Regions from separate parts of the Shewanella colwelliana genome, predicted to be linked through region 1. Evidence: riboswitches for the same ligand, from Rfam matches in the RefSeq annotation. Region 1 holds a riboswitch; the other holds the start of a gene.
What was found. Region 1 has a riboswitch for lysine ahead of lysC (lysine-sensitive aspartokinase 3). Riboswitches for the same ligand answer to the same signal wherever they lie in the genome.
Positions count from the first base shown of each region.

Region 2: it holds a riboswitch for lysine, as region 1 does, so the genes downstream of both, BEL05_RS02945 (Na+/H+ antiporter NhaC family protein) here and lysC (lysine-sensitive aspartokinase 3) in region 1, are expected to answer to the same signal.

Region 1 covers NZ_MCBT01000046.1:6,419-17,489, reverse strand. The annotation lists gene rluA (bifunctional tRNA pseudouridine(32) synthase/23S rRNA pseudouridine(746) synthase RluA) at 1-443, shown strand, start outside; gene asnC (transcriptional regulator AsnC) at 631-1,092, shown strand; gene BEL05_RS15525 (S8 family serine peptidase) at 1,315-4,947, shown strand; gene BEL05_RS15520 (succinylglutamate desuccinylase/aspartoacylase family protein) at 5,036-6,154, opposite strand; gene lysC (lysine-sensitive aspartokinase 3) at 6,154-7,509, opposite strand; lysine riboswitch at 7,642-7,817, opposite strand; gene BEL05_RS15510 (DUF3293 domain-containing protein) at 7,936-8,367, opposite strand; gene arcA (two-component system response regulator ArcA) at 8,942-9,661, shown strand; gene BEL05_RS15500 (dihydrofolate reductase family protein) at 10,011-10,547, opposite strand; gene BEL05_RS15495 (TetR/AcrR family transcriptional regulator) at 10,646-11,071, shown strand, end outside.
Region 2 covers NZ_MCBT01000008.1:48,432-59,502, reverse strand. The annotation lists gene BEL05_RS02965 (amidohydrolase family protein) at 1-1,684, opposite strand, end outside; gene BEL05_RS02960 (H-NS histone family protein) at 1,977-2,369, opposite strand; gene BEL05_RS02955 (electron transfer flavoprotein subunit beta/FixA family protein) at 2,667-3,416, shown strand; gene BEL05_RS02950 (electron transfer flavoprotein subunit alpha/FixB family protein) at 3,416-4,339, shown strand; lysine riboswitch at 4,488-4,704, shown strand; gene BEL05_RS02945 (Na+/H+ antiporter NhaC family protein) at 4,783-6,351, shown strand; gene BEL05_RS02940 (M3 family metallopeptidase) at 6,433-8,571, opposite strand; gene BEL05_RS02935 (thymidine kinase) at 8,836-9,414, shown strand; gene BEL05_RS02930 (3-oxoacid CoA-transferase subunit B) at 9,562-10,218, opposite strand; gene BEL05_RS02925 (CoA transferase subunit A) at 10,230-10,937, opposite strand; gene BEL05_RS02920 (hydroxymethylglutaryl-CoA lyase) at 10,985-11,071, opposite strand, start outside.

The DNA of each region.
Region 1 (11,071 bases):
CAGAACGTGAATTAAAACGACAGTTTCGTGAGCGCGAAACGAAAAAAACCTACTACGCCCGCGTTGCTGGCTACGTAAAGCAAACAATGGGCACCGTTGACTTACCTCTTATCTGCGACTGGCCAAATCGTCCGAAACAAAAAGTTGACCACAAAATCGGTAAATCGTCGACGACCCATTTTGAAGTGATCAGCCGGGCCAAGCGTTCCAGTTTAGTTAAACTCACCCCGATCACAGGTCGCTCTCATCAACTGCGGGTTCATATGATGGCACTTGGTCATCCTATCCTTGGTGATAACTTCTATGCGGACCCGCTCGCTAAACGCCTAGCAGCACGTCTATTACTGCACGCCCAATCGCTAACAATAAAGCACCCTTACAGTGGCGAGTCGATGACCTTTTCTACAGAAATTCCTTTCACAGATATTACACCGCAGCAATGATGGGCATTAACATAAACAAAGGGTGGGGTTACGCAATATAGGTAGCTTTTGACGCAATCCAGACTTTAGCTAAAACATGTGCGATGAAACTGTGTCCCCCGCCATGATCATTGACACTAAAAGTTACCCATTTCCTAAAAAATACCGTAGATTACTCAATAATATTAATCTAAATCGGTATTTCTTAATGGATACGTCATTTCAGCGCGACCAACTAGACAATCAAATTCTTTCTGCATTGATGGAAGAGGCAAGAACTCCCTTTGCCGAACTAGCCAAGCGGTTTGGCGTCAGTGCAGGCACAATTCATGTGCGTGTCGAAAAGATGAAACAAGCCGGCATTATTACTGGTGCACAAATCACCGTTAACCCCAAAGCGCTAGGATATGACGTTTGCTGTTTTATCGGCATCAACCTTAAAAGCGCAGGCGACTACCCAGCAGCCATCGCTAAGTTGAACGCGCTCGAAGAGGTCACTGAAGCCTACTACACCACCGGGAACTACAGTATTTTTGTAAAGGTAATGTGCCAATCTATCGACGGATTGCAACACGTATTGATTAATAGAATTCAATCTATTGACGAAATACAATCAACCGAAACACTGATAAGTTTGCAAAACCCGATAGTACGGGCGGTCAAACCTTAGTCATATTTTTTATATGCTATAACCCATCAGATAAATCATCTAACAGAATTACATCTACAACTTTTTTATCTATCCACTTTAACTTTGGCAATCTTTTGTGTTAAAAAGAACGTCACCCCAACAAAGGGGTAACAAAATAACAATAGTTCTATAACCAAAGTTACAGCGATACCAATTGTGCTTCGACCCATCGAGGCACATTTAATTGACAAGGAAGAAGTTGTGAAAACAAAATTATCACTAGCCATATCAGCTGCGCTGATCTCATCGGCCTCTTACGCCGGTACCGTAGAAAAATACAACACAACCAACCAGACTAACGACGAATATCAAGGTCTTCAAGTTGCAAAGAGTGCTGAATCTCAAGCTAAAACTCCTGTAGCTTGGATGCTTAAGCTAAAGACTCAATCAGTATCTCAACAGAGTCGTGTTGCAGGTTTTAACCAAGCTGCAGCAATAAGCAGCATTGAAAGTGCTCAAGCTCGTGTTCAATCTAGTTTGCGCGCAATGGATGCTAACGTTAAAGTTTTAGCAACCACTTCTAAATTGGTTAGCTCAGTTGTCGTTGAAGCTGATAAATATGCATTAGCAGCACTGCTGGCTAACCCAGATGTTGCCGATATTCTTCCAATTTATGATTATGAACTGCACGTTGATGACAGCGCTGAGTACATTAAAGCTAAAGCCGTTATCGAAGCTGGCGTTGCATCAGGTAAAGGTCAACGTGTAGCAGTACTTGATACGGGTGTTGATTACACTCATAAAGCACTTGGCGGTAGCGGTGATGTTGCTGACTATGATGCAGCAGTTGCCGCAAAAGCTGACATGCCAGATTGGCCACAAGGTAAAATCGTAGGCGGTTGGGATTTCATCAACAACGATCCAAACCCAATCGACGTAGACACTAATCATGGTACTCATGTAAGCCACTCAGTAGTCGGTGTCGCACCTGATGTTGAACTATTTGTTTACTCTGTCTGTAATTCAGGTTGTCCAGGTCTTGCTCAGCTACTCGCTTTAGAAGCAGCAATGGATCCAAACGACGATGGCGACATCAGCGATCGCGTTGATACCGTCAACATGTCTCTAGGTGGAGATTTCGGTGATTCTGAGGGCGGAGCAGTTCAAGAGCTGATCGATGAAATGGTAGAGCTTGGCGTTAACCTTGCAATCTCTGCAGGTAACGATGGCCCAACACCATTTGTTGTTGGTGGTCCAAGTACCTCTAATAACGCCCTATCTGTCGGTGCGATGACGCATCCCACGACTAAAGTCGGTAAAGTTGACTCAGCATTTGCTGGTGAAACTGTCGAAGCATTTGGTGCAGGCTTTAACACTAGCAACGAATTTGCTTTCGATCACACTAAGGCGCCATTAGTCTACCCAACAGCAAACCAAAATGGTTGTGCTGCATTTGCTGATGATGTTGATTTCACTGGTAAAGCCGTAATTATCGACCGTGGTGGCTGTGCATTCACCCAGAAAGTACTGAATGCGCAAACTAAGGGTGCTTCATTTGTTATCGTGGCTAACAACAAGCCAGATGATGGTGCCTTTAATATGGGTGGTGCAGATCCAAAGGTCACTATCCCTTCAGTAATGATTTCTAAAGAAGATGGCGATGCTATTAAAGCGGGTCTAGTCGACGGTCCAGTTGAATACAGCGTAACCTCTGTTGAAGTAACTACAGCTGGTGCTATCGCGACCTTCACTTCACGCGGTCCATCTATTGCAGGCACTCTTAAACCAGAGATCACAGCGCCAGGAACAGCGATTCTAACTGCATACCCAGGTGGTGGCGATCAACTATCTCCAATTAGCGGTACTTCTTTCTCAAGCCCAATTACAGCAGGCGCAATGAGCATCGTTCGCGAAGCACTACCTGAACGTAATGCGCTAGAGATTAAAGCGACCATGATGAACTCAGCGAACCTAGACGTTACGCTAGATCCAAAAGGTCTTAACCCTGACGCAGAACTTGCACCAATCAGTTATATCGGTGCGGGCCTTGTTGATGTAGAAAAAGCAGTCAATCTTCCTGTTATCGCTTGGAATAAAGACACTCAGCAAGCAGCCCTTGCTTTTGGTCTAGTAGCAACAGATAAAGTTGTTTCTATGACGAAAACGGTAACCGTTAAGAACTTCTCTAACGAGGAGAAAACTTACACGCTAGCGGCTAAACAACGTTTTGAAAACGATATGAAGTCTGAAGCAGTTAGTTTTGAACTACCTGAGTCAGTAACGGTTCAAGCCGGTCAAACGGTTGATTTCGATGTCACGGTAACTATCGACCCAACTAAGTTACCTGAGTGGACATTAACCTCTTCTTATGAGCTAGATGGTTCTGCATCAGACGCATCAACTGCACTTACGTTGTCAGAGTATGACGGTGCAATTAAATTTATGGATGGCGAAGACAGTGCGCTTCATGTGGTATACCACATTCTACCAAAAGCAACCGCTGGCGCATCAGTTTCGACTGAAGTGACCGAAGAGGGTATCGTTCGTACCTTTACTAACTCTGGCGCGATTGCCATCTCAGAGCCATTTGCAGCACCATTGACTGCAACTAGCCCAGTAGATATGGATCTACGTCACGACCTAGTGAATGCGTCAAGTGAGCTACTGCTAAGTGGTTCGTGTGATGAAGGTATCGCTATCTACAACACTTTCCAGATGCGCGATCCGATTATTCACCCACTTGTAGCAAGCTACAACGTTGATTTTGACACCGATAACGATGGTGTTTGGGATTACACTGCAACAACTGTAAACCTGCAGTGGTTCAATGATGCATATCCACGCGCTATCTACGGCTTCGTTAAGACGTACGGTACAGCTAGCGGTACTTTAGAACCAGCTTTCCACGTTACTGGTAATGACTTTGTAACGATTAAAGCGTGTTTTGAAGATATGGATCTCACCGCAGCTGATTTAGGTAACGATGTTACTGTTCGCTACCGTGTAGAAGAAGCTGATTGGGCACCGGTTTCAACCGGTACTGGTGATGAAGTCGTCGCAACATTGATGCTAGACGGTTCTGGTACCAGTGCACAACTTGTTGACGAAGATGGCGCAGAAGTAACTGAGCTTGCACCTGGTGAAAGCGCGTTCCTAACCAGCACAGTTGGTCGCGACGCAATGGGTTACATGTTCCTATCTGAAAATGGTTCTATGTCAATCACTGCAAACACCACAGATGAAGGCAACTCAGCACCAACTATCGAAGATACTATGCTATCTGTCGATAAAGGCGCTGAAGCAGGCACTGAGCTTGGTAAGCTGATGGCTACCGACCCAGATATGCTAACTAGCCCATTCTCTGAGTTCATCGTTCTTAACAGCAACAGCAACATGTTGGTTATCGAGAAAGACGGTACTGTTAAGCTAAGCGATACTGCGGTAATCAATCAACAAAGTGAATCACTAGTCGCTGAAGTTGTAGCCATTGATACCATGGGTAATCGCTCAGAGTCTGCAACGGTTACTGTTGAAATCAACAACACGGTACCAACTGTATCTCCTACAGGCATGACAAGTACTGAAGGCTTCGTTGTCACAGCAAAAGCTAACGGTAAAGATGCTGACGGTGATGAGCTAACTTACACTTGGACTCAAACAGGTGGTACGCCAGTATCATTCACTAACGGCGGTGCTGAGATTAAGTTCACAGCTCCTACAGGTAACAACACTCTGACTTTCTCAGTTGTTGCATCTGATGGACGCGTAGAAAGTGAAGCGGGTACTGCAACCATCGCAGTGAGTGCTAAAGAAGTGAAATCTTCAGGTGGTGGTTCACTTGGTTGGTTAGCACTACTAATGGTTCCATTTGCAGCGTTCCGTCGCCGCAAGTAAACCTAATCAATAAGTAAAAAAGGGAGCCAATTGGCTCCCTTTTTATTTGCTTCGCGATGTCTTGTAACAATAGCAAAAGTTAACTATGTCACTCGTTGTTAGTCATTACAAACACATTTGTCATCACTTTATAAAGTTCAGTGCCTTGATAGACAGATGCTGAAGCAAAATGCAGAATCGGCACGCAGTCTTGGGATAAATGCAGCGGTGTCAAAACCTTGCTACTCCCATACTGATCCAGTCGCAAGATATTTGCCAACGGCTCTCCTGCCGCTAACGGCTGCCCCACTTTAGCCAAATACTCCACCATCCCCCCCATAGGAGAATGAAACTTCTTGTAGTCTTTCAAATAACAGGCAAAGCGTTGCATCGGCGCAGCAGGGACAGTATCGGCGACTACGCCACGATGGCTAAGATAAGCCATTATCCCTTTGGCATCGACCAACGCATCATCAAGATCAATACACTCTTGGCTGCCTAGCTCTAACGTGAACGCAGACACTGGGACAGTCAGTTCGCGCCCCTGCTCCCCAACATATTCACTCAGCTGCCACCATGGACAAAACACAGATTCGTCCATGGCACCACCAAAATCATTGGGGATCAGCAGGGTATAGGGGATTGAAAACAGTGTTGCAGCTTCAGCATCATACTCGGGGCAATACAGATGTTTGCAGGCTTTAGGACCCGTATGCAGGTCCAGCACGATATCAGCCTCGTGCCCCATTCGTTGCAACATCACTGCTTGCTGTTGTCCCGTTGTCACTCCCCACTCACTCTGAAGACGAATTTGGCAACGCTCAACCAACATAGCTCGGTAAGCTTGAATCAACTCACCATCCGCCAAATGACTGTGCTTGGCGTACCAAGCAGCGACATCGACTTTATGGTCAAAATATTCACGATTCCAGTTGACCCCAGTGATAGGGTCAAACCGACCAAGAGTAAACTCGCCGCTCTTTTGGTTTATACCAAGAGGATTAGCCAAGGGTACCAAGGTCACCTTGCCCCGCAGTTCACATTTTTCCAGCAGTTGCATAAGCTGATAGATAACGGCATTACCCTGCACCTCTGCGCCGTGCACATTCGCCTGAATGTAGACACTTGGCGCCGTTATATGTGCGGGCTCGAACTGAAAAATCGGCAGTTCAAGATCTTGCCCTGTCGCCAACTCACCAATCTTAAGAGAGGTTCGACTCGGTTTCATCATGCACCTTCAAATAGATTTTCATGCAGCGACCGTACCACCTGTGCCGCTTCGGATTCAGCCACTAAAACACACAAGTTGTGTGGACTCGCACCTTGGCAGATCATTCGAACATTGTGGGGTTCGAGTACCTCAAATACCCGGCGGCACACGCCTGGCGTCGACGCAATCTTATTACCGACAATGGCAACCAAAGCCAGCTCATCTTCCACCCGCACGCGGCAATGTTGAGACAACTCTTGCAGCAAGGATTCACTTAACAAACTATTACCTGCGGAGTCTGAGCCGGTTTTATCTAAGGTGAGTGATACGTTTACCTCAGATGTAGTGATCAAATCCACACTAATCTTGTGACGTGCTAGGGTCGCAAAGGTTTCAGCCAAAAAACCCTGAGCATGCAGCATCTGCAAACTATGTAGATTTAACAAAGTTTGATCGCGGCGCACCGCAACGGCTCTATAGATTGGCTCATCACTAACCTGATGACGAATCCAGGTGCCGCCACGTTCAGGTTCTTTACTGGATCCCACAAAGACCTGAATCTTCTGTCTTACTGCGGGGAGAATGGTGGCTGGGTGCAAGACTTTGGCACCAAATGTCGCCATCTCCGCTGCTTCGTTGAAGCTGATTTCTGCAATAGGCTGCGCATTGGGCGCAAGGCGAGGATCAGTGGTATAGATACCCGCAACATCAGTCCAGATCTCAACAGCAGACGCCTTAAGTGCTTCTGCCAGCAGTGCAGCTGAATAATCGCTCCCCCCACGGCCTAAGGTTGTCGTGGCACCTTGTTCATCGGCACCGATAAAGCCTTGAGTTACAATTCGCTGTGTCGAAAGCAGCGGCGCTAAATGGAGGCGACACAAAGTAGCAATCTGCTCAATTTTCGGTTCTGCACGGCCAAAGTGGCTGTCAGTACGCATCACTTGGCGAACATCAAAAGCCGATGCTACTTCCCCCTTCTCTCTTAATACTGCAGCAAATAAGGCCGATGAACACTGCTCGCCCTGAGCCAGTAGCTCATCCATGGTGGCTTTACTGCGCTCTTGGCTCAAGGATTCACTGAGCACGGCAATACGGCTAAGAAGGTTATCGAGTCGAGCGGCAACATCATTGGGCCGACCTAGCTCATCAAGGATCTTATATTGAATAGAGGCGATATCTTTAAGCAACTGCTGACGACGAGCATCATCTAGGCCATCTTGCGTAAGCTCGACCAACAAATTAGTCACACCACTAGAAGCACTGACAACAACCACTCGCGTATTAGGGTTAGCCAAAATGATATCGGCACAACGACTCATTGCCTGATAATCGGCAACAGAGGTTCCACCAAACTTAGCAACAATAGTAGACATTAGCTCACCTCTCTTTGATAAGAAGAGTGAGAAACAACGAAAGAAATGATAAACATGATTACGCTCCGAACTAACTTCGTTCGAAGAGCCTGGTGCAAAGATTACGCACCCCAAAGAAGGGAAACAGCGATCACCACCAGAAGCTCTCCACCAAAAAACAGGTGACAATCGTTGGGATTCAGCCCAAGCGACCGATAGTAAGATGAACCAAACATCTGCCTATCTCGGCGTTAATCTCCCTCGCAAGCCATCATTGGAGTTTGGACTCCTCAAGCTTACTACCTAGTTAACGCTCCTCTTCTGTATCTTGTCCCTATAGGTCAAGATGGATGAAAATTAACAAATATCTGTCTATTAAGTCAACGCTAATTTCTCGTTATGACTAACTTTCATTCAAAATACACTTTTCACGCGATTAAGCGTATCTCAAGAGTAAATATCAGGCAGCTCGCTAACTAGACAAACACGAGCCTCAAATACACCTAAAGCCTGTTCAGGATAGTCCAGTAAACAGGACACTAATTGGAGGTGACCGGCCTCGACAAAATAGATGGCATTTTGATTGAACAACTTGCCAAGTTCTATGGCAGCAACCTTATCAATAGGCACAGCCCAGCTTTTTTCCATATGATCGCCGGCAACAGAGGTGCCCACAACAGCACGATAGGGCTGCTGCAACTTGCCAATTTCAATTTGAAGTTGTTTGTCGAGTAATCGGTTTTGACAGGAGGTCAGTATCTGTCCCAATGGATTATGGGCTGTAATGATCGCAAAGGATAACGTGGGAGAAAAAGCTTGAGTAAGAAGAAACTGGGTTTGTTGGTAGCAGTACCAAAGATCACGATTTGAATCACTCATTACTAAAATATCCCTAAATTAGATTCCAATGATTATAGCAAACTCAGCCCCTCTTCCTAGAGGTGTGAGCCACGTCACTTAATTAACTTTAATTCATGCCTTAAAAATCAACAGGTTAACTCGCAACGCGTGACCTGCGTCATATCTCCCAGTAATTTTGTTAACATTTCATTTGTTAACAAATGCCTAAAACGAGTACAATAAGCTTGTTGATTCACTTCCACTCATCTAACGATGAAATACTTTTTGTTACACCTTGTCGCTGACACTGTAATTAAAAGTTAGTCAATTTCCTGTATATAATGTGAGCTATGGCTGCTGTGACATTTAAACTTGAAAATAATCGATAGTTAAAGGAACTATTTCCTACTATTGTTAATCGAAGTGGATACAGTTCGCGTTTTCTTTTATAGAGATACGCATACTTTACTAATCATGAAGTGTGTTGCTGTTTCAGGCCAGATTTATGAAAGCACCTACGTGAATCAGTAATTGTCAGCACGACAAGTTAGGGCGCAGCCAACATACGCGCTCATGGTTAGAACAGATTTAAACAAATATTAGGTAATTAAATATGCAAAACCCGCACATTCTGATCGTTGAAGATGAAGCCGTTACCCGGAACACGCTAAGAAGTATTTTCGAGGCTGAAGGATATGTGGTAACTGAAGCCAATGATGGCGCAGAAATGCATAAAGCCATGCAGGAAAACAAGATAAACCTCGTTGTTATGGACATAAATCTTCCTGGCAAAAATGGTCTTTTGTTAGCCCGTGAACTTCGCGAAATCAATAACATTGGCCTAATCTTCCTGACTGGCCGTGATAACGAAGTCGACAAAATTCTTGGACTTGAAATTGGTGCAGATGACTACATCACTAAACCATTCAACCCACGTGAATTGACCATCCGTGCTCGTAACCTACTGACTCGTGTTAACAGCACAGGTACAGAAGCTGAAGAGAAGAGCGCTGTAGAATACTACCGCTTTAATGGCTGGAGCTTAGAGATTAACAGCCGTTCATTGGTCAGCCCACAAGGTGAGTCATACAAGTTACCACGCAGTGAATTCCGTGCAATGCTTCACTTCGTTGAAAACCCAGGTAAGATTCTGACTCGTGCAGACTTGCTAATGAAGATGACTGGTCGTGAGCTCAAGCCGCATGACCGTACTGTAGATGTGACCATTCGTCGTATCCGTAAGCACTTCGAAAGCTTACCAGATACGCCAGAAATCATCGCCACAATCCACGGTGAAGGCTATCGTTTTTGCGGTAACCTAGAAGAAGCATAAATCACATCCAGCTAGCGCAAATGTGATTCGATTTGAAAAGCCAGTCTAACGACTGGCTTTTTTTATAGGGATATACTTATCCTCGGTGGCCAGGGAAGGCCAGAGAGGGGATTTGGATATAGACTGACGCTCATAGAGACTTATCCCCAGTACCCACCGAAGGGAGTATGAGATTAATTGTGTATGGCACACTTATGACAAAATCCAAACATGGGCAGTTTTAGGTTTTTGTACCTGCATTACGGTGTTGTATTGGCTTTGTGATTGAAGCCCAGCTTAAACCTAACCAGCGGGAGGCATATTAACCGAGTAGACCTTTAAACCATTCACTTACCATCAAAAAAAGTCTCTATGCTCTCTGACGATGATAAGTCGTTTGAACCAAGGTATCTAATACCACTTCATTCTTAATCACATAAAAACTCAAAGGGCTTGCAAGTTCACCAAATAAGGGGGCTCCACCACCCAGTAATATAGGGAAACGAGTAATAACCATTTCATCGATCAGATCTTCTTTAAGGAAGTTTTGAATCGTCACTCCACCGTCAATGTATAGCTCATTGAATCCTTTTGCATTCAAATCGGCGATAATATCAATCAGCTTACCTTTGACTAAAAAAACTTTGTCTTCATAATCTTTAGGTACTTTGGTCATAGTGTTACTTAACACGAACACTGGCTTAGTGTAAGGCCAGTCACAGTCAAAACTCAGTACCATATCTAAGGTATTCCGCCCCATTATTAAGCCGTCAACTCTCTCCATCAAAGCGATGAATCCCGTATCAACATTGTTTGGATTAGGTACAGAATGTAGCCAGTCGAGTTGGCCTCGCTTATCAGCGATATATCCGTCTAGGCTGGTTGCAATAAATACGATGTTTGCCATAAGTCCCTCGTCAAGTTGATGGTGATTGATCCAAACTAAAATATGGTTTAAATTAATTCTACACCGTAGAATTAATGGCGAGTTTATCGGGAGCTCAAATGACTGTCAATGAAAAGAAACGTGGACGACCTATTAGAAAACAGTCGCAGTTAAGTGCGCAAAGCATACTAGAAGCAGCTAAGTATTTGATGAAAAGAGATAGTAAAACACCAAGTATCCGTTCATTGGCAACGGAATTAAACGTAGATCCAATGGCAATCTATCACTATTTCAAAAACAAGAATGCATTGCTAGAGGCCCTCACCTCTTCGCTCGTAGCCGAAGTCTATCAACCCCAAGAAGACCCTGATTGGCAAAGCGAGTTAAGACGCTTATGCGTCAGCTATATTGAATTACTGTGCGAATACGACGGATTACTACAAATCATGCTTAGGATGACATCCCAGGGACCAGCCCAAATATTTATTGAGCGTTATCTATGCATAATTGCGCCTTTAGCACTCGATGAGAAAACAGAAAAAGAT
Region 2 (11,071 bases), on a different contig from region 1:
ATGTCCAGATGGTGGCATTTTTGATATGTAGCTTTTCGGTTTTTGGTTGATTTAACAAACCATAAGCGACATTGGGCTGTGTCAGCCGTGAGATTAACAATTTACTGGGCTTGTTGGTTTGGTCAGATTCTTCCGCCTCTTTAGCCAACTGAACACCTGCGACGGGGTGGGTGCGGTTATTTTTGTCTAACATGCGTCCATGGATCCCTTGCTCGTCAAACCAGAGTGTAAAGCGGTTGACGCCATCAAAACCTGCTTGGCCCATATCGGCATTAAAGGTGAGTCGCTGCTTGGCGTAGCTGACATCTCGTAGTGTGATCTCCTGTTCGCCGCTGCTTAAGAGCCCTTTAAGCTTGTCACCGGTTTCAATGCTTAGATCTAAGGTTAAATCACCAAGACTTATTTGGTAATCATGGTTTAACCACTGCTGGTCGCGCGAAATAAGCGCTGTTTCTTGGCCTTGTAGCCAAACGCTGTGGATTTTCCCGTTATCAAATAGATCCCCATTTGCGATAACTAAGTCAGCCATGTAGCCAGCTTTTAACTTGCCGCTAAACTCACTTATTCCTGCTATTTCTGCGGCATCAGTGGTTAACGCTGCAAGCGCCGCTTGTTTACTTAAACCCGCTTTGACCGCTTGTTTAAGGCGTGGCCAAAATGCGTCGGGTTTGATGCCATGCTGAGTCAAGGCAAAGGGGATTTCTGCGTTGGCGATAACCATTGGGTTACTTGGCGCTCTGTCCCAATGCCGTAATTGTGCCAGCGGAATTTGGCGTTCACTGCCATCATCTTTTACTTTTGGCGCCGCAGGGAAATTAAGCGGCAAAATAAGGCTATATCCGGTGGCCTTAATTTCATCTATTCGTGCATATTCTCTTCCACTTGCTAATAAACTGCCTGGTAATTGATGCTCATTCAGTAACCGGCCTGCGCGTAATAATCCGTTAAGGTCATTGCTAGCAAATATCGTTGGCTCTTTTTCTATATTGGCTAAACGGGCCAAGGCGATATTAAATTCTATTTTCTCATTAGTGGTGTTTGAAAAAGATTTATCGATATTGGCGTTATACCATTTTGCATCAGCAAGAGTTTGTCTGATTAGCGCCATACTGCCCATTAATGAACTGGGGTAATCTTGCAACGAACTGCCTTTATCGAATGCCATTAAATGGCTAGACTTGGCCTGATAGATAATGTCGTTGGCTTTTAATTGTGCCAATGACACTGTGGTGGCTCGGCCTCTAAAAATACCGTCTTGGAGTCCGGTTTGCACACTGGTAAAGCCATTATTGACCCACTTTTTAGCAGCTTCACTATCAGGGTAGATATAGTTAATCCACTCTTTTTCTGCATGGACGGCCCCATTTTCAGCATTACCGCCGATACGCTTAATTTCGTAAACCGGTGGGCTGGTCGTTTCCTGAGGGTATTTAAAATCGATGCCATACTCGGCATAAGGATCAATAAACCCCGGGTAGATAGTGTGGCCAGTTAAATCGATAATATACGCATCTTGAGGGAGCTTTCCGTCGGTGATGACAGCGCGTATTTTACTATTCTCTATCAGTAGGGTGGCATTATCGAGTTGTTTACCGGGTTCTACCATCAGCCTTGCATTGGTTAACGCAGTTAATTTTGGTGTATTATCAGTGAGTTGACTGTTTGCTTGCAGTGTTGGACTCATCAATATACCCGCTAGTATCGATAGAGTCGCAAGAGAGTGAGCGTTAGACATAGTTATTATTAGGCTTTACAGAGCGTGAAGATGGTCAAAGATTATCTTAATTTGTGAACAATTACCAAAGTGGCGTGTGCTTGTGAGATAAAATTTATGCTGGTCTTATCAGTTTATCATTTAGCGGTATTGTAAACGCGCCAAGTTAGTTCAACGCTGTCGACGAAAAAATAAAGCCAACATAAATATGTTGGCTTTATTTCTGACTAAGTCATTTACTCACTTAGTTTTGCAAAATGTGTTAGATAAGGAAGTCTTCTAGACTCTTACCATTGTCTAACTCATTTTTAAATACAGTCGGTGTACGACCTTGGCCCGTCCAAGTGATTGTTTCACCATCGACGACAATTTTATATTTAGCTGGACGCGGGGCACGTTTCTTCGGTGCCGCTTTAGTCGCTACAGCACCTAAATCATCAATAGATAAACCGACAGCTTCCATCTGTAGGCGGATCTCTTCGATTTTTGCATTACGTTCAGCCATTGCTGCACTTTCTTCTTCAGCTTGCTGGGCTTTTTCAGTGATGATTTTTTCAAGCTTAGCTGCAACATCTTTTAAATCTTCAACTGACAGTTCTTTAACAGCAGCTTTAAAACGGCGACCATGGGTCAAAATATCTAGAAATTCGCTCATGTTAATAAATTCCTGCTCGAATATATAAAGTAAATATGATTACGGCGTTAATAATAGAAACTAATATCCGCTTTATCAAACTAATTAAATAATTATTTAGCTATATATTGTAAATATTATTTCATAAGGGCAATTTCGGCTTAATTAGCTACTGTAATTCAGGCCATACATCCTAGACACAAACAACTGTTTGACTTCTTGTTGACGTTAACGTCAATGGCACGTAAAGTGACATAAGTTTGTGATAGCTCGCTATGCACTATTTTGTCCAGATTAAAGACGTAAGAAGGAAGCCTTATGAAAGTTTTGGTGCCAGTTAAACGCGTCGTCGATGCCAATGTTAAAGTCAGAGTTAACGCTGACAATACTAATGTCGATACCGCAAATCTTAAGATGGCGATTAACCCATTTTGTGAGATTGCTGTAGAAGAGGCCGTTCGTTTAAAGGAAGCTGGTGTTGTCAGCGAAATCGTTGTCGTAACGATTGGCCCTAAAGCGGCACAAGAGCAACTTCGTACAGCCATGGCACTTGGTGCTGATCGCGGTATCCATGTTGAGACCGATGATGAGTTTGCATCGCTTTCAATTGCTAAGATGCTTAACGCGATTCAAAATCAAGAACAGGCACAGTTAATCCTTCTGGGTAAACAATCTATTGATGGTGACAACAACCAAACAGGCCAGATGTTGGCGGCGCTTGGTAACATGCCACAAGCGACTTTTGCTTCTGAGGTCAAGGTTGAAGGTGACAGTGTTATTGTGACTCGAGAAATCGACGGTGGACTCCAAACCCTTAAGATGCCTATGCCTGCGGTGATCACCACAGATCTGCGTTTGAACGAACCTCGTTACGCAAAACTGCCAAATATTATGAAAGCAAAACGTAAGCCACTCGATACTGTTACGGTTGAAAGCTTAGGTGTGACGTTGAAGCAGCATCAAAATATCGTCAAGGTTGCACCGCCAGCGCAGCGTCAAGCGGGTGTGATGGTTGCGTCTGTGGAAGAGCTGGTTGAAAAGTTAAAGAATGAAGCGAAGGTGATCTAATGGCTATTTTAGTAATTGCAGAACATGATAATGCGACCCTAAAACTAGATACGGCTAAAGTCGTTGCCTGCGCTCAGGCAATTGGTGCTGACGTTGATCTATTGGTTGCAGGAGAAGATTGTAGTGCAGTGGTTGATGCTGCGAAACAGTTAACGGGTGTGCGCAAGGTATTGGTTGCCGATAATGCCGTGTATGGCAATGGTATTGCTGAAAACCTAGGTGATTTATTGGTGTCGATAGCCGCTGATTACCAACATATGTTAGCAACCGCATCGAGCTTAGGTAAAGATGTCATGCCACGCGTTGCGGCGCTACTTGATGTCGCGCAGATCTCTGAAGTGGTTGAAGTGGTTAGCGAAGATACTTTTGTGCGTCCTATCTATGCTGGTAGCGCATTGGCAACAGTGCAGAGTTTAGATGCGGTCAAAGTAATGACCGTTCGTAGCAGTGCATTCGATGCCGTTGCCAATGATGGCAATGCAGAGGTGGTTAGCTTAGATGGCGTATTTAACAGTGCGGTAGAGTTTGTGTCGCAAACTTTGACTAAATCTGAGCGCCCAGATCTGGGCGCTGCATCAGTGGTGGTTTCAGGTGGCCGAGCGATGGGTAGTGCAGATAATTTTGCAATACTTGAGCAGCTTGCCGATAAACTTGGCGGCGCACTAGGTGCCTCACGTGCTGCAGTGGATGCGGGTTATGTGCCTAATGATCTTCAGGTTGGACAAACGGGTAAAATCGTTGCACCGGATCTCTATATCGCTGTAGGTATCTCAGGTGCGATTCAGCACTTAGCCGGGATGAAAGACTCTAAGGTGATTGTGGCGATTAACAAAGATCCAGAAGCGCCTATTTTCCAAGTTGCTGACTACGGTTTGGAAGCGGATCTGTTTGATGCGGTGCCTAAGCTACTTGAGCTTATTTAAAATTATGTAAACAGTTGGTGAATGCGTTGGTGTTCATTACAATCTTATTGTGATATAGATCACAGCGAGCGGCTTTGAGGTAGCATCCTTTAAGCCGCTTATGTTTTTATGTGCCTCACGTTGACCGATAGTGACATTGGTTGGCGTCCTGAGACGTAGAGGTGCATTAAATATCAGTAGTATTCGTTAGGGTGATGCCGTATAGCGAATAGGAAAGGATTTGGTGCCGAAGTGGTTGAGTTCATCAAGGCTCGCTGCTGGGGCTGTCATCGAATAGAGACAGTACTGCCATAGTGCTTTTTATCCGGAATGATAAAAAGATTGTATACCGAAGCATGGTATCACTATGGAGCGCTACTGATAGGACAGGTGAGGTATCGTTAGCTATATGCCACCAGTTCAGTTGCCCTCCATTCGTAATTAAACGAAGACAATATAAAACAATGACAACTTTGAGTTATGCCGATTCGGCACTTTCTTTGCTGCCGCCTGTAGTAGCGATTCTGCTTGCGATTTTTACACGCCGTGTTTTGCTCTCTTTGGGGTTAGGGATCCTGCTCGGTGCCATTTTTATTGCCGACTATTCACTCTCGGGCACAGGGCAATATCTAAGTCAGCAGGTGGTGGGACTATTTTGGGATGATGGTTCCTTAAACAGCTGGAATGTTTATCTACTCGGCTTTTTGATTTTACTGGGGATGATAACAGCGCTGATCACTGTCAGTGGTGCCGCGAAAGCCTTTGCCGATTGGGCACGTCAACATATCCGTAGTAAGCGTGATGCCAAGTTACTCACCATGTTCTTAGGTTGTGTGGTCTTTATCGATGACTACTTTAACAGCTTAGTGGTGGGGAGTGTCGCGCGTCCATTGACCGACCGCTACTATATTTCGCGCAGTAAACTCGCTTATTTGCTGGATTCAACTGCTGCACCGATCTGTGTGATTTCACCAGTATCAAGCTGGGGCGCTTATATTATTGCCCTCATCGGCGGCATCTTAACCGCGCATGGCTTTACTGACACGGGCCATTTGAGTGTGTTTATTCAGATGATCCCCATGAACTTCTACGCCATCTTTGCGCTATTGCTGCTACTTTGCGTTGCCTTTATGGGCTTAGATGTTGGCCCAATGCGCCAGCATGAACTCAATGCCCAAAAAGGCATATTATATGATGAGAGCAAAGGCTTACCGCCAGGCGCAAACAGTGATCTACCCGAGGCCGATACGGGGAAGATTCTGGGTCTGTTTTTACCGATAACGGTATTGGTCTTTGCGACTATCTATTTCATGATCAGCAGTGGGGCTGACGCCCTCGCGGCCGACAGCCTGCCCTTTAGTGTGATTGGTGCGTTTGAAAAAACTGACGTTGCTTCATCACTCTTTTACGGCGCTATCGTTGGTTTACTGGCGACTTTAGTGTTGGTTGTTAGCCAAGGGCTAGACAAGAAGTTAATTGTTAAAGGTGTCGTTGCAGGCGCACGCTCTATGCTGCCAGCTATCTATATCTTGTTGTTTGCGTGGACCATCGCCGGTGTCATTGGACAGATGGAAACAGGTAAATATATGGCTAGCCTAGCCACTGGGAATATTCCGTTTGCTCTGTTGCCTGCGGTACTGTTTGTACTGGCGGGGCTGACAGCATTTTCAACAGGCACCAGCTGGGGAACGTTTGGGATTATGTTGCCTATCGCTGCCGATATGGCGATGGGTACGCATACCAATATGATGTTACCTATGTTAGCGGCTGTGTTGGCGGGCGCGGTATTTGGTGACCACTGTTCACCTATCTCTGATACGACTATTTTGTCGTCAACTGGCGCTAACTGTCATCATATCGACCATGTGCTAACCCAGTTACCTTATGCAGTGATAGTAGCGGTGATCAGTCTTGGCGGTTATACAGTGCTTGGCTTTACTGAGTCATTAGCTGCTGGATTGGCAACCTGTAGTGTATTGTTTGTGATAAGCATTTTGATACTACGTCACAAGGCAAACCAAGCGGTTAGCTGATTTTGAATGTGTTTAAATAATAAAAATGCCGCTAACTTAGCGGCATTTTTTATGGGGGGCTTGCTTGGTGACAAGCCTCGTTTAGTTTAGTCCACGACGCTTAAGTAGCGCATCTGTGGTGGGGGCTTCACCGCGGAAGGCTTTATAGGCTTCCATTGGAGGGATGCTATTACCCACTTCACGAATGGTCTTACGGAACTTCATTCCTATCTCACGGTTTAAGCCGCCTTGCGTCTGCACGTAAGCAAAGGCATCGGCCGCTAAGATCTCACTCCACATATAGGCATAGTAGCTGGCAGAGTAGCCACCTGGGAATGCATGAGCAAAGTAGGTCGACTTATAGCGTGGCGGCACGGCGGCGATATCGACGCCATGTTTTTTCAGTGCTGCCGCTTCAAACTGTGCAACATCTTGCAAGGAGGCGTCTGCAGGCAGTGAATGCCACTCTAAATCTACCAGAGCTGCAGCCATATACTCGAGTGTATCGAAGCCTTGGTTAAAGCTGCGAGATTTGAGCAGTTTGTTTAAAAGCTCCTCAGGGATCACTTCACCTGTCTGATAGTGTTTGGCGTAATTGGCTAACACTTCTGGGTGCGCGGCCCAATCCTCTTCGAAAGTCGATGGGAACTCAACAAAGTCACGGGATACTGCCGTTCCAGATAGGCTAGGGTAGGTCACCTTTGAGAACATGCCATGGGTACCGTGACCCATCTCATGGAACATGGTGGTGACTTCATCGTAGCTGACGAAGGTTGGCTCGCCATCCGGTGCCTTTTTGATGTTCATGACATTGACGACTACAGGCTTGCTGTTTAATAGTGTTGATTGGGTCACGAATGAGCTCATCCATGCACCGCCACGTTTGCCTTCTCGGGCAAAATAGTCGGCGTAGAAGATAGCCATTGAGCTACCATCGACATCAAACATCTCGTAGGCTTTAATATCTTCATGGTATACAGGCAGATCAGGACGTGGTTTTAAGGTGACACCGTAGAGTTTTTCTAGGGTAAAGAAGACACCATCTTCTAGTACGCGGTTGAATTCAAAATAGGGTTTGATTGAAGCTTCATCGAGATCGAATTTTTCCTGACGCACTTTTTCGGCATAGAATGCCCAATCCCAAGGCGCTAGCGTAAACTGGCCGCCCGTTTTGTTGATCATCGTCTGAATGTCGTCGGCTTCTTTTTGGGTGTTGGCCACAACAGCAGGAACCATAGAGCCAAACATCTCGTATACAGCTTCAGGCGTTTTAGCCATCTGCGGCGTCAGGCGATAGTCAGCCCAGCTATCATAACCTAGCAGTGCCGCACGCTCGGCGCGCAGCTGTGCTAGGCGTGATACCAATGAGGCGGTTTCATTGTCACCGCTCATGCCGCGATCAGAAGAGGCTTGCCAGACTTGTTGGCGTAGTTCCCGATTTTCCAGTTTAGCCAATATCGGCTGACGGGTGGTGTTGGTAATACTGATAAGGTACTTCCCCTCATGACCTTGTGCTTTGGCGTCAGCCTTTGCTGCGCGGATTTCACTGTCGGAGAGGCCTTTTAGTTCACCTGCAGAATCAACGATGACCGCGATCTCTTTAGTGAGTCTCAGTAGGCGCTGACTAAATTCGTTGGTCAGGGTCGATTGCTCTTCATTAAGCACACGAATTTGGGCTTTTTGGGTGTCGGTTAACTTAGCGCCAGCCATGACGAAACGTTGATGGTAGATCTCAATGAGGCGCACTTCTTCGGCAGTTAGCCCTAACTGCTGGCGTTGCTGATAAAGGGTGTCGATACGGGTAAATAGCGCCGAGTTAAGGTGGATGTTGTCAGAGTGCGCCGCCATTTTGGGGGCCATCTCACCTTGAATTTTCCGCAAGGTTGGGTTGCTGTTGGAGCCCGCTAAATTATAGAACACCTTTGAGGCGCGATTCAGTAGTTCGCCACTGGTTTCTAGGGCGACGATAGTGTTTTCAAAACTCGGTTGCTCGCTGTTATTAGCAATCGTGAGTACTTGCTGATAATGCGCCGCAATGCCTTGTTCTAGTGCAGGTTGAAAATGGATGTCTTTAATGATGCTAAAGTCAGGTGCTTGATATTGAAGTAAGCTGGCACTCATCAATGGGTTTTGACTTTGAGGTGCGGCTACAGCTGGGGAGTTTGTGGTGTTATCACTTAACGAACAGCCTGAGATCATCAATGTCGTGGCTATCGATACTGCAAGTAATGTTTTACGCATGTGTGGAAAAGTCCTCAATTGTTGTATGACTATTATTCTTGTAGATTCAAGGTAACAAGGCTTACTTAAAACTGTCTGAAAACCTTGATGGTTCACGCTCATTATTCATGGTTTTCGAGGCGCAATTATATTTAATGTGCTTAATTGAGATTTGCGTTGTAAAAAGCGTGTTAAAGGTCTTTTTATACGCGGGGTTTACGCTGCTAAATTGCACGAGATAATGCTAGAATCTCAAGCTAAAAAATAAATAAAGGAAACTTTCCCTTGGCGCAGCTCTATTTCTACTACTCGGCGATGAATGCGGGTAAATCGACGTCTCTATTACAGTCTTCTTATAACTATCGTGAACGTGGTATGAACACCTTAGTGATGACCGCATCCATTGATGATCGTTATGGGGTGGGTAAAGTCGCATCACGTATCGGTATTGAGACCGATGCTCAGGTGTTTGGCAGTAATGATAATTTAAGTGAGATGATTCGTAGCGCCAATGAAGCACAAACATTGCACTGTATCTTAATCGATGAATCTCAGTTTCTCAGTAAAGAGCAAGTTAAGCAGCTGACTTATGTGGTGGATATATTAGACATCCCTGTGCTGTGTTATGGCCTTAAAACCGATTTCCAGGGGGAGCTATTTAGCGGTAGCCAATATTTGCTCGCATGGGCAGATAAGCTGGTTGAACTTAAAACCATTTGTCACTGCGGCCGTAAGGCGAACATGGTAGTGCGATTAGATGGTGAAGGTAAGCCGATGAAAGAGGGTGAACAGGTCGCTATTGGTGGTAACGAGAGTTATGAGTCGGTGTGCCGTAAACACTTCCGTGAGTTTTTGTGGGACTAACTCCACTTCTCCCACTGTATATTCACAAAAAGGTGACTTGAAAATGTCTCTTTTATGTTGAGTGAGCCAAAGCTGTAAGTCCTGTATTTGATCAGAAAACCACCCAGTTGGGTGGTTTTTGATACTGACGCTATTGGATAGGTAATACTAAAACATCATCTCAGGGACATGCTCGGGTACGACAAGCTTACCTGCTGTTTTTTCAACGATCTCCTCAACACTAACACCTGGTGCACGCTCAAGCAGGTGGAAGGCACCGTCTTTGATTTCAAGAAATGCTAAATCAGTGAGCACTCGTTTAATGCAGCCATATCCTGTTAGCGGTAACTCACATACAGGTAACAGCTTTGAGTTGCCATATTTATCAGCGTGCATCATGGTGACAATAATATTGTCAGCACCAGCCACTAAGTCCATGGCACCGCCCATTCCTTTGATCAGTTTGCCAGGGATCATCCAAGAGGCGATTGAACCGTTCACATCGACTTCAAATGCACCAAGTACGGTTAAATCAACATGGCCGCCGCGGATCATGGCAAAGCTTTCCGCCGATGAGAAAAAAGACGCGCCAGCCACTGCGGTAACGGTTTGCTTACCCGCATTAATCAGATCGGCATCGATAGTCTCTTCAGTGGGGAACTCCCCCATACCCAGCAGGCCGTTTTCAGATTGCAGCATGACTTCCATGCCATCAGGAATATAGTTAGCAACTAACGTTGGAATACCAATACCTAGATTGACATAAAAGCCATCTTGCAGCTCTTGGGAAACACGTTGTGCCAGTTGTTCTCTTGATAAAGCCATGGTGTTTCCTTCTAGTTAGCCGCTGTTTTAACGGTACGTTGCTCGATGCGTTTTTCAAAAGTCCCTTGGATCACGCGGTCAACATAGATCCCCGGAGTGTGGATATGATCCGGATCAAGTTCGCCAGGTTGCACGATATGTTCAGCTTCTACCACGGTAATTTTACCTGCGGTGGCCATCATAGGGTTGAAGTTAGCGGCTGTTTTGCGGAACACTAAGTTACCCATTGTGTCGGCTTTCCACGCACGAACTAAGGCAAAATCTGCTGTGAGTGCAGGCTCTAGCACATAATGACGCCCTTCAATCTCTCGGGTCTCTTTGCCTTCAGCGACTGGCGTGCCGTACCCTGTTGCGGTAAAGAAAGCGGGAATCCCCGCGCCGCCCGCTCGAATTTTTTCAGCTAAAGTTCCTTGAGGCGTCAAGATAACGTTTAGCTCGCCCGACAACATCTGCTGCTCAAAGGTGGCATTTTCGCCCACGTATGAGGCGATCATTGTACTGATTTGACGGCTTTTAAGCAGCAAGCCTAAACCAAAGTCATCAACGCCTGCGTTGTTTGAGATTGCGGTAAGTCCGGTAGGACCCATTTTGACCATCTGCGCGATGAGCCCCTCTGGGATACCACATAAACCAAATCCGCCGACCATAACGGTCATGTTGTCGCTTAACCCTGCGAGTGCTTCATCGTAGCTGCCAACCAGCTTATTGAGTCCTGCCATTATAATTATCTCCTTTGAGAGTCATCCTAGACTAGGTCTAAGACTATTTATGCTGTTGTCGCTAGCGCGACCTTTGAACCCGAGGCTCTACCAATCGCGCGGCTAATACTGTTACCAGCGTCGATAAGTTGCTG